DNA from 2 places in the Devosia oryziradicis genome. Region 1 is predicted to be linked to the other one. Evidence: predicted binding sites of a transcription regulator. Region 1 holds the regulator's gene; the other holds the start of a gene.

Region 1 (5,962 bases):
CTACGACCCCAGCCTCGACGTGGTCGAACTGCGGGCCCGCATCGGCATGGTGTTCCAGAAGCCCAATCCCTTCCCCAAGTCGATCTATGACAACGTCGCCTATGGACCCAAGATTCATGGCCTCGCCAAGTCTAAGACCGACATGGACGAGATCGTGGTATCCTCGCTGCGCAAGGCCGGCCTGTTCGAAGAGGTCAAGGATCGCCTCAACGAACCCGGCACCGGCCTCTCCGGCGGCCAGCAACAGCGCCTGTGCATTGCCCGCGCCATTGCCGTGGGGCCTGAGGTCATCCTGATGGACGAGCCCTGCTCGGCCCTCGACCCGATCGCCACCGCCATCATCGAAGAGCTGATTGACGAACTGCGTGAAAACTACACCATCGTCATCGTCACCCACTCGATGCAGCAGGCCGCTCGCGTTTCGCAGCGCACGGCCTTCTTTCACCTGGGCAACCTGATCGAAGAAGGCGTGACCGAAGATATCTTCACCAATCCGGTCAACAAGCAGACCCAGGACTACATAATGGGCCGTATCGGCTGACGGGACCGGAGGAGCAAAACATGGCCAATATCGGCAAAGACCACATCGTCTCGTCCTACAATGACGAACTCGTTGCCCTCGCCCAGACCATCGCCGAGATGGGTGGCCAGGTCGAAGTCGCCATTGAAAACGGCACCAAGGCCCTGCTCAAGCTCGACCGCGAGCTGGCCGACCTCACCATCATCGCCGACCAGCGCATCGACGAAATGCAGCGTAGGATCGACGACATGGCGGTTTCCATGATCGCACGCCGCCAGCCCATGGCCAGCGACCTGCGGTCGATCGTCACCGCCATCCACGTCGCCTCCGATCTCGAACGGGTCGGCGATATGGCCAAGCAACTGGCCCGTCGCTCGCTCAAGCTCGAGGGCCTCAGCCTGCAGCCGACGTTCTATAACGGCGTCAAGAACATGACGGCCCTGGTCCTGCGCCAGATCAAGGGCGCGCTCGACGCCTACGCCAGCCGCGATTCCGCCGCCGCCATCGACGTCTGCAACCGCGATGACGAGGTCGATGCCATGCACACCTCGCTGTTCCGCGAACTCCTCACCTACATGATGGAAGATCCGCGCAACATCACCCCGTGCACGCATCTGCTGTTCTGCGCCAAGAGCCTGGAGCGCATCGGCGACCACGCCACCAACATTGCCGAGCGGGCTTACTACCTCCAGACCGGCAAGCAGCTGACATCGGACGTGCAGCAACTGCAGCGGACGCAAATCAAGGCGTAACGTCTCGAAGGCTTGCCCTCGGGCTTGACCCGAGGGTCGGCGCCCGGCGCCGGGTGAGGATCTTTCCTTACTCGGCGCTCTCAGTAGACCTCATCCTGAGCCTGTCGAAGGACGAGGTCGTGGCACTCAAGCCTGCACTCGCTCGACCTCGTGGTTCGACAAGCTCACCATGAGGTCTCTAAACCCGGCGGCAACAAAGGCCGCCCAGACGGGAGCCACCCATGCCCGCCACCATTCTCGTCGTTGAAGACGAAGGCGATATCGCCATCCTGTTGCGCTACAACCTCGAGTCGGAGGGCTTCCGCGTCGTCACCGCGGAAACGGGCGAAGAGGCACAGCGGGCGCTGCAGGAAAAGCTGCCCGACCTGATCCTGCTCGACTGGATGCTGCCGGAAATATCGGGCATCGAACTGTGCCGCCGCTGGCGTGCGCGTGAGGAAACCGCCCGGATCCCGATCATCATGCTCACTGCGCGCGGCGAGGAAGAAGAACGGGTCCGGGGCCTTGCCACCGGGGCAGACGATTATGTCGTCAAACCCTTCTCGGTGCCCGAGTTGACAGCCCGCATCCATGCCCTGTTGCGTCGCGCCAATCCCAACCTGGTCACGGCGGCCCTCAAGGTCGGCGACCTCGAACTGGACCGCACCACCCATCGTGTCCGGCGCGCGACCAGGGACGTGCATCTGGGGCCGACTGAATACCGCCTTCTCGAATATCTCATGCGTCACCCGGGTCGGGTCTACTCGCGTGAGCAGTTGCTCGATGGCGTCTGGGGCAACGACGTTTATGTCGACGAACGCACCGTGGACGTCCATATCGGCCGGCTCCGTCGGGCGATCAATCGCGGGCGGGATACCGATCCCATCCGCACGGTTCGCGGCGCCGGTTATGCATTTGACGAGCGCTTCGCCGCCAACCAGCCGGTGGCGGTCAAATAGACCTATCGGCCCACATGCGCGCCCGTGCGCGCATAGTAATGTTCCGTGATCACCTCGCCTGAGGGTGTTAGCACCGTCACGGCGTAGAGCAGGAAGCTCCCAACCTGCTGCAACTGGGCGTTGATGACTTCGCCCCCCGTCCTCGCGCGCAGGTCAGGCAGAATAGCCGAAAGCTCCACGGCCCGCCCCGCCGCTACTGCGGCCAGCGCATCGTTCTCTGACAGTTCCTGCGGCGCATTGGATGCCGGTTGGTTGCCAGCGGCATCCGAACCACTCGGAGCAACGGGCCCCTGGCCCTTGCCGCCGCCGCTGGAACCTGGAGTCCCCCCCGGCCCTTGGCCACCGCCATTTCCAGGCCCATTGCCGTTGTTGTCGCCGGGACCCTTGCCATTGTTGTCGCCGGGACCCTTGCCATTGTTGTCGCCGGGGCCTTTGCCGTTGTTGTCGCCCGGTCCTTTGCCGTTGTTGTCGCCCGGCCCCTTGCCATTGTTATCGCCGGGGCCCTTGCCATCATTGTCGGCATGACCCGGGTTGTCACCACCGGGTCCTTTGTCGTCGCCCGGGCCATGGCCGTTCCCCTGCGCCCATGCGGGCTGCGCCAGGGCCACCAGAATGGCCAGCATTGTAACAAGCGATGTGCGTGTCATGGTGGAATTCATTTACCTTCTCCAGGCTGACAAAACACTGACAACCCGGGTCACGGTTCCAACATCGAGCATGTCCTAATCTGCCGCGCATCGACACCAGTTCGATGCCACCACCTCGATTCGGGAACAACATCAGGCCATGACCAGCCAGGAAGCCGAAGTCCATCTCAGCAAGTACCGCGCCCTGCTCAAGGCCTGGACGATGGCCGTGGGAGGCTTCAGCAAGGACGACAGTGACGCCCTCTATGTGCAACTGGAACAGGGCCAGGACCTGTTGGCGCAAATTGCCCTGGAATGCCCGGAAAAGAGCTATTCGGTCGATATGCTGATCAATTCCCGCAGCCGCACCTGGCCGGGCTTCGCCGATCAGCGGATCCCCCGTCCGGCGAGCCGCCAAACCTGATGTAAACCAAGTCGGCACGAAGCGGCCACCAATTGCAATCTGACCGCGCCTTTTGATGTGTCGTTAGGTTTAGCGCGCTAGCTTTGGGGCATCGAGGCCCAAGTGAAACCGCGCCAGTCCACCCTTTCCCGTCAGATCACCAACCTGTCGATCATCTTTGCCCTGGCACTGATCGTGGCCGTCGGTTGCTTTGGCTGGTGGGCGGCGTCGCGGATTGACGATCGTTCGATCGCCCGCCAGGCCAGATCGATCCAGACCGGGCTTGCCGAAATCGAGAAGCGCATCCCCGTCGAGCAGAATGCGTCCGCCGTCTGGGATGACGCGGTGCTCAATCTCCGGGCAGGCAACGCGTCCTGGATCGAGGAAAACCTCACCGCCTGGATGAGCGAGTATTTCGGGCACGACCAGATCTACATTCTCGACAACGCGGACAGGCCGGTTCATGCAGCCCGCAATGGCGCCGCCGTCGACCCGCAGGACTATGATGCCATCCGCAGCGCCGCTGCGCCGCTGCTAGCCGCATTGCGCGAAACGATGGCCGTGGCGTCGGCGGGCCAGAGCGATTCCACTGCTGCGGTCACCGGCCTGGGGATCGAGGATGTCGTAGCCTTGGCTGGCAACAAGCCCGCCGTGATCAGCATGCGCCCGGTCGTGCCGGGAACGGACGCCGTTCAGCAATCGCCAGGTTCCGAATTCATCCACATATCCGTGCGCGAGATCGACGCGGAAGTAGCGCGGGAGATTTCGGAGAAATTTGCCATCGAGGACCTGGGCTATTCCGGTTTCGAACCGCAGGACGGCGAAAAAGTTGCCTCGCCCATCCTCAACGACAGCGGGCGTATCATCGGCTTCTTCACCTGGGTGCCCGATGAGCCTGCCTATACGCTGATCCGGGACACCGCCCCCGCGCTTGCCACGGCCCTGGCCCTGGCTGGCCTGACGGCGGCCTTGCTGCTGCGGCGACTCAAGCGCACCAGCACCATGCTCGAGGACAGCCGGGCGGAGGCATCCTACCTAGCCTTCCATGATGCACTGACCGGCGTGGCGAACCGCGCCCTGTTCGAAGACCGTCTGGCCCAGGCGCTGGGAGATATGCGGCGCACCGGCTCGTCCCTGGCGCTGCACTACCTCGATCTTGACCGCTTCAAGCATGTTAACGACACCCTGGGCCACCCGATCGGCGATGAGCTCATCAAGGCGGCCGCGCAGCGCCTCTCCGCCTGCGTGAGCGAACTGGACACCGTCGCGCGCATCGGCGGCGATGAATTTGCCATCATCCAGGTCGGCCTCGCCGACAATGCCCTGGCCCTGTCGCTGGCGCGCACCGTGGTTGAAGTAATCGGTGCGCCCTTCGAGCTTTCTGGTCATGAGGTACGCGTTGGCGCCAGCGTTGGCGTCGTGGTCACGTCCGACCCCGCTGCGTCTGGAGAAGAACTGATGCGGCAGGCCGATATCGCGCTCTACAGCGCCAAGGGCGACGGTCGTGGCCGATACCACCTGTTCGTCGACGAGATGGATGAGAATGTCCGCGACCAGCGCGTTCTAGAGATGGACCTGCGTTTCGCTCTCACCAGCGAGACCGGCCTGGGACTGGTCTATCAGCCCATCTATGACACCCATTCGGGCCGGATGGCCGGTGCCGAGACGCTGGTGCGCTGGGATCACCCGACGCGCGGCAAGCTTTCGCCGGCCCTCTTCATCGGCTTGGCAGAGGATCGCGGGCTGATCGACCAGCTGGGCATGTGGGTGTTGACCGCGGCCTGCCGCTTCGCCCAGGGCTCGAACCTGCCCTGGGTGGCCGTCAATGTGTCGCCCCTTCAGTTCCGCGACGAGAAGTTCGCCGACCGGGTCTTCGGAGTCCTCGAACAGACCGGGCTGGCGGCGCGGCGGCTCGAACTGGAAATCACCGAAGGCCTGTTGCTGCAGAACTCACCCCTGGTTCAGGCCACACTGAACCGCCTGCGCGCCCGCGGCATCAGGGTCGCCCTCGACGATTTCGGCACGGGCTATTCCTCGATCAGCTACCTGCGGACCTATGGCGTGGACAAGCTCAAGATCGACCAATCCTTCACCGCTGCTCTGGCCACGGATCAGGAAATCCAGGGCATCGTCCGCTCCATCATCGAACTGGGCCGAGCCATGCACATGCAGGTGACGGCCGAGGGGGTCGAAACGGCGGAGCAGCAGCGCATCCTGGCCGCCATGGGCTGCGACCAGTTGCAGGGCTACCTGCTGTCGAAGCCGGTGTCCGCAGAACAGCTGGTCCGGAGCTTGGCGGGCAAGGCAGCACCAGCGCCGGCGGACGATATCCGCCGCGCCACGGCTTAAACCTCCGGCGTCTCCCGCAGCGGCGTGTCATCGCGCAGCGGTACCGTCTGCCGTTCGATCATCCGCCGGACCACTGGCATGCCCTCACCACGATGCAGGGCGCGGATCAGCTCGATATTTTCGGCGTCCGCCTTGGTCCGCCGCAGGTTGTGCCGCAGGTAGTCGATCCATGTCGGCACGTGGTAGGACTCGGTCCAGATTTCAGGACGCTCGAGGTCACGCAACAGGGCCCATTGGCGGGCGCCGTCGCGAATGCGTATCTGCCGCCGATCGGCCATCAACGCCAGGAAACGGGGGATATCGTCCTGCGCGATCGCGTAGTCGATCATTACCATGATGGGGCCACTGCGCGGGCGCAGGTCCAGCTTGAGGAT
Region 2 (5,962 bases), 990 kb from region 1:
GTGCTGGCCAAGGGTGCCATCATGGGCGCGCTGAACCTCTACCTCGACTTCATCAACCTGTTCCTGATGCTGCTCCGCCTGTTCGGCAACCGCGAGTAAGCAACAGGTGGCTTGATCGACCGATCAAGCAATTTGGTTGGACTGACATCGGGACCGCATCCTACAAGGGATGCGGTCCCTTTGTTTTGCCGAGCCGACGCCGTGTCCGACTTCATCCTGCGCCCGTTTTCCTGGTCCGACGTCCCGGCCATCACGGCCATCTACAGCCACTATGTCCGCAACACCGCCATCACCTTCGACACCGAGGTGCCCGGGGAAGAGGCCATTGCCGAGAAATATGCGGGCCTCAAGCGCCTGGGACATCCGCTGATCGTGGCCGAGGGAGACGCCAAGGTGCTGGGCTATGCCTATGCCAGCTTCTACCGCCCGCGCGCCGCCTATCGCTTCACCTGCGAGGACTCGATCTATCTCGATCCCGCGGCAACCGGGCGCGGCCTGGGCAAGGCGCTGCTGACCGAGCTCCTGGCCCAGTCCAGCGCCTTCGGCTTCAAGCAGATGCTGGCCGTGATCACCGCCAACACCGCCAACTCCATCGCCATCCACGAGAAATTCGGCTTCGAGCGCGTCGGCTACTACAAATCGGTCGGCTACAAGTTCGACCGCTGGCACGACATCGTGCACCTGCAAAAGGCGCTCTAACCCAATCGCTTTCGCATGCGGTGACCTTCGCCGCCCATGCAGGCGACTGGTGTCGCGTCCTCGCTCCAGCCCGCCGCGTGATAGAAGGCGCGGGCCGTGGTCGTGCTGGTGAGCTGGGCCTCGACCACGCCGTGGACGCGCAACTCGGCTTCGAGCGCCGAAAGAAGTGCCTTGCTGACGCCGCGAAACCGGGCGGCGGGGTCGACATAGTTGAGCGATACCTCGCCCTTATCGGGCACCACCGCGCCAACGGCCGCCACCTGACCATCCAGCTCCGCCACCAGCATGCGCAGCCCCGGACTGGCCAGCATATGGGCCACGCCCTCGGGCGTTTTGTTCGCCGTCCAGGTCACCAGCCGCTCGGGCGCGCCGCCATGGTCGGGACCACAGAGTTCGGTTATGGAAGCGATAAGCACCCGGCTCATCGCCGGAACGTCGGCTGCGGTCGCAGGGCGAACCGCGATCATCCCACGATGGCCAGTTGCGGATCGAGCACGCGCAGCACCAAAGCCAGGTCATGCCCGCGCTTGAGGATGCGGCCCTGCTGGTTGGTGACGGCATATTGTCCCTGCCGGTTGCGCAGGCGGGGCGTCTTTTCGATGATGAACAGCGGTCGCTCCGAAACCCGGGCATAGACCGAGAACACGGCCCTGTCGCGCAGGAAGTCCATGGCGTAGTCGCGCCATTCCCCCTGCCCTACCTTGCGACCATAGACATTGAGGATGAGCTGGAGTTCCTTGCGATCGAAGGCGGTGACGCCAGGAAGCCTGCTGGAAACCGGACGCGCTGGAGCCTCGCCTGCGGCATGGACCAGCGACAGGCTGACCGTCTTGTCCTGTGGTGGGCTACCCTGCGCCAGTGGATCGACTCCGGGACATTTCAATCGTCAACGCGCTGTCATGATTGCGGCATTCGCCTTCGGATGCAAGGGGCCAGCTACGCGGGCGAAATACCCCATTTTGGTCACAGTTTGTCCCTGCCCCCGCCCGAAAGGGGGATCAGCCTACAACCATTGCCTCCAGTGGCTGGCATCCGGGCCGACCGAGCCCCCAAACCCAGACGCCCGGGTGTCAGCCGCCCCTATTTTGAGTTGACCAGTCAGAACCTTGCCCATCCCTGCCCCCAGGGATGGGTTTTTCTTTAGCACTCAGGGCTCGTAGGTCGCAGCCCCCAGGATCGGGCCAGGCAGGCCGCCCTTTTCCTGCTGCACGATGACGGCAATGCCGCTGCTGCCCTGGCCGAGAATTTCGGGGAGCGGCAGCTTGAGGCTGGCGCCCGTCGCCCCTTCCCACATGCCCAACACCTGCCGGTCGGTCACCACCTGGGTATAGACCATGGCCTTGCCGGCATTCTCGCCCTTGTCGATCGCCACATCAGCCCGATCAAGATAGGTCACCATCCAGACCACGGCATCATCCAGGCTGGTATTGGGCGGAATGGTCACGTCGAGCGTATCGCCATCGCGCGCGAGTTCCACGCCCAGCGGCAGTGCGGCACCATCGAGCGCGCCATGCACCTCGCCCCGCCGCGAGCCAACGACGCCCTTGGCGCCATTGACCACCATCTGCGGCGTATAGATGCGCGACGAGCCCCAGCTCTTGGCATAGGCGCGCTGGCGATCGGAAAATTCCGGACTGCCGAACGTGTCTTCCCAGCCCACATAGTCCCAGTAGTCGACATGGTAGGCCAGCGCCACGACGTCGCCTTCTTCGGCCAGGCCGGTGAGCAGCGCATCGGCCGGCGGGCACTGGGCGCAGCCCTGGCTGGTGAAGAGTTCCACCACCGCCTTGGGACGCGTGCGCGTGCTTTCCGCGCTGGTCGATTGAACCAGGGCAAGCAGCGTCACGATGCTGAGGGCAGCGCCAAGGATGGGTCTTGCAATCATGGGCAAGGTTGTAAGCCGGGCCCGCCAGACCTCGCCAGTCAAAAGAGGGTGAGAGGGGGAGAATCTACCTACACGGTGCGATCTCGAGATGAGCTAAAACAAAATGGCGGCCCTGAGGCCGCCATTTGCATTCCAGTTGGCAAGGCCGCTTACGCGGCGACGAGGCTGCGCAGCACGTAGTGCAGGATGCCGCCATTTTTGTAGTAGTCGAGCTCGTTTGCCGTATCGATGCGGCAACGGGTTTCGACATTGACCACGCTTCCATCGGCACGAGTGATCTTGACGGTGACCATGGCGCGCGGCGCGATCGAGGTGACGCCTTCGATGTCGATGGTTTCGCTACCGTCGAGGCCCAGCGTCTGCCAGCTCTCGCCGTCCTTGAACTGCAGCGGGATGACGCCCATGCCGACCAGGTTGGAGCGGTGGATACGCTCGAAGGACTGGGCGATCACGGCGCGCACGCCGAGGAGGTTCGTGCCCTTGGCGGCCCAGTCACGCGACGAGCCGGTGCCATATTCCTTGCCGGCAAAGATCACCAGCGGCGTGCCCTGGGCCTGGTAGGCCATGGCAGCATCGTAGATCGCCATCTGCGAGCCATCCGGACCCTTGGTGTAGCCACCCTCGACGCCCGAGAGCATCTGGTTCTTGATGCGGATATTGGCGAAGGTGCCACGCATCATCACTTCGTGGTTGCCGCGGCGGGCGCCGTAGGAATTGAAGTCCCGCGGCGCCACCTGGCGTTCCTCGAGATACTTGCCGGCGGGCGTCGTCGCCTTGAACGAACCGGCCGGAGAGATATGGTCGGTGGTGATGGAGTCGAGGAACAGCGCCAGCACCTTGGCGCCGGTGACATTGGTGACCGGCTTGGGCTCCATGGTCAGGCCCTCGAAATAGGGCGGGTTCTGCACATAGGTCGAGCTGGAGTTCCAGCCATAGGTCTCGCCGCCCTCGATCTGAATGCCCTGCCAGTTGGTGTCGCCCTTGAAGACGTCCGAATAGCGGCCCTGGAACATCTCCTTGGTCACGTGCTTGCGCACGATCTCGGCGACCTCGTGGTTGGAGGGCCAGATATCCCTCAGGTAAACCGGCTTGCCGTCCTTGGAGGTGCCGATGGCATCCTTGGTGATGTCGATCTTCATCGAGCCGGCCAGCGCATAGGCCACCACCAGCGGCGGCGAGGCGAGGAAGTTCGCCTTGACGTCCGGGTTCACGCGGCCTTCGAAATTGCGATTGCCTGACAGCACCGAGGCAGCGACCAGGTCGCCCGCCTGCACGGCCTTTGAAATCTCCACAGGCAGCGGACCGGAATTGCCGATGCAGGTGGTGCAGCCGTACCCGACCAGGTTGAAGCCGATGGCATCCAGATCGTCCTGGAGGCCCGCCGAGGTCAGGTAGTCGGTGACCACCTGCGAGCCGGGCGCCAGCGAGGTCTTGACCCAGGGCTTGCTGTTGAGGCCGAGTTCACGCGCCTTGCGGGCGACGAGGCCGGCAGCCACCAGCACGGATGGGTTGGACGTATTTGTGCAGGAGGTGATGGCGGCGATGACGACGTCGCCATGGCCGATCGAGAAATCCTTGCCTTCGACCGGGATGGCCGGATCGTCCGTCTTGCCGAATTCCTTAGGCAGGGCGGCGGCGAAGGCCGACTTGGCATTGTCCAGCGCGATACGGTCCTGCGGGCGCTTGGGGCCGGAGATGGATGGCACGACGGTGGAAAGGTCGAGTTCCAGCGTCGAGGTGAAGACCGGGTCGGGCGAGTTGGTCTCGTGGAACATGCCCTGGGCGCGCGAATAGGCTTCCACCAGCGCCACGCGCTGCGGATCGCGACCCGAGGTGGTCAGGTATTTGAGCGTATCGGCATCGACAGGGAAATAGCCGCAGGTGGCGCCGTATTCAGGAGCCATGTTGGCGATGGTCGCCTGGTCTTCGAGGCTCAGGTAATCGAGGCCCGGGCCGTAGAATTCGACGAACTTGCCGACCACGCCCTTCTTGCGCAGCATTTCGGTAACGGTCAGCACGAGGTCCGTGGCGGTGATGCCTTCATTGATCTTGCCGGTCAGCTTGAAGCCGACGACTTCGGGGATCAGCATGGTGATGGGCTGGCCAAGCATGGCAGCCTCGGCCTCGATGCCGCCGACGCCCCAGCCGAGCACGGCCATGCCGTTGACCATGGTGGTGTGCGAGTCGGTGCCGACAAGCGTATCCGGGTAGGCGACGGTCTCGCCATTCTCGTCCTTGGTCCACACGGTCTGGGCCAGGTATTCGAGGTTCACCTGGTGGCAGATGCCGGTGCCCGGGGGGACGACGCGGAAATTGTCGAAGGCCGACTGGCCCCAGCGCAGGAATTCGTAGCGCTCGCCATTGCGCTCATATTCGAGTTCGACATTCTGCTCGAAGGCCAGCGGGGTACCGAAGCTGTCGACCATCACCGAGTGATCGATGACAAGGTCGACGGGGACCAGCGGATTGATCTTCTGCGGATCGGCGCCGAGCTTGGCGGTGGCGTCGCGCATCGCGGCCAGGTCCACCACGGCGGGGACGCCGGTAAAGTCCTGCATCAGCACGCGGGCCGGGCGGTAGGAAATCTCGTGCTCACTGGTGCGGGAAACGAGCCAGGTCGCGACGGCCTCGATATCAGCCTTGGTCACCGTGCGGTTGTCTTCGAAGCGCAGCAGGTTTTCCAGCACCACCTTCATCGAATGCGGCAGGGCCGACACGCCCTTGAGCCCGTTCTTCTCGGCTTCGGTGATGGAATAATAGGTGTAGGTCTTGCCGCCGACCGTGAGGGTCGATTTCGACTTGAAGCTGTTTACCGAGGTCATGGTTTCCGCCCTAATCTTGTCTTTGCGGCAGGCACGCCGGTCCGGGCGAAAAGGCCTCGGAAACCGCTCAACAGCGCCGCCTTTGCTGGAATGACTCCAAACTATAGGGGCTTATAGAGAATTGCGATTGCCCTTGCCAGTGTCGGCTTGGCTCCAATACGAGAAGGGGTCATGACGCAAAGGCAAGTCTTTCCCCCGCTGACCCTTGTTGCCACCGGCCTGGTCTGCGGGCGGGGTGGCATCGGATTGACCGCTGCGCTGAGCTTTTCGGTCGGGCCGGGACAGTGCCTGCTGTTGCGCGGCCCCAATGGCTCGGGCAAGACGACACTGCTGCTGACGCTGGCCAACACGGTGGCGCCACTGGCCGGCGCTTTCGCCCTGGAGGGACAAGACCCCGACGCCGGGCCGCAGCTCCATCATTGCGGCCATCGCAACGCCATCAAGCCGCGGCTGAGCGTGCTGGAAAATCTCGATTTCTGGCGCGCGGTCAATGGCGCAACCGGTATTGCCACGAGGGCCGCGCTGGACGAAGTGGGGCTCGGCCCCTTGGCCGATC

What was found. Region 1 encodes PhoB, which activates phosphate uptake and scavenging genes when phosphate is short. Its sites were predicted from a motif close to TGTCATNNANCTGTCAT; they were not measured.
Region 2: the regulator PhoB is predicted to act here: its motif matches at 1,584-1,600, upstream of JI749_RS03060 (DUF2794 domain-containing protein).

The regions. Positions count from the first base shown of each region.
Region 1 is NZ_CP068047.1:1,596,651-1,602,612, reverse strand. Features, by position in the region: gene pstB (phosphate ABC transporter ATP-binding protein PstB) at 1-541, shown strand, start outside; gene phoU (phosphate signaling complex protein PhoU) at 562-1,272, shown strand; gene phoB (phosphate regulon transcriptional regulator PhoB) at 1,494-2,210, shown strand; gene JI749_RS08040 (PepSY domain-containing protein) at 2,213-2,869, opposite strand; gene JI749_RS08035 (hypothetical protein) at 2,997-3,260, shown strand; gene JI749_RS08030 (putative bifunctional diguanylate cyclase/phosphodiesterase) at 3,363-5,588, shown strand; gene JI749_RS08025 (MFS transporter) at 5,585-5,962, opposite strand, start outside.
Region 2 is NZ_CP068047.1:608,573-614,534, reverse strand. Features, by position in the region: gene JI749_RS03075 (Bax inhibitor-1/YccA family protein) at 1-99, shown strand, start outside; gene JI749_RS03070 (GNAT family N-acetyltransferase) at 202-699, shown strand; gene JI749_RS03065 (GNAT family N-acetyltransferase) at 696-1,166, opposite strand; gene JI749_RS03060 (DUF2794 domain-containing protein) at 1,163-1,513, opposite strand; gene JI749_RS03055 (DUF1223 domain-containing protein) at 1,847-2,584, opposite strand; gene acnA (aconitate hydratase AcnA) at 2,734-5,406, opposite strand; gene ccmA (heme ABC exporter ATP-binding protein CcmA) at 5,578-5,962, shown strand, end outside.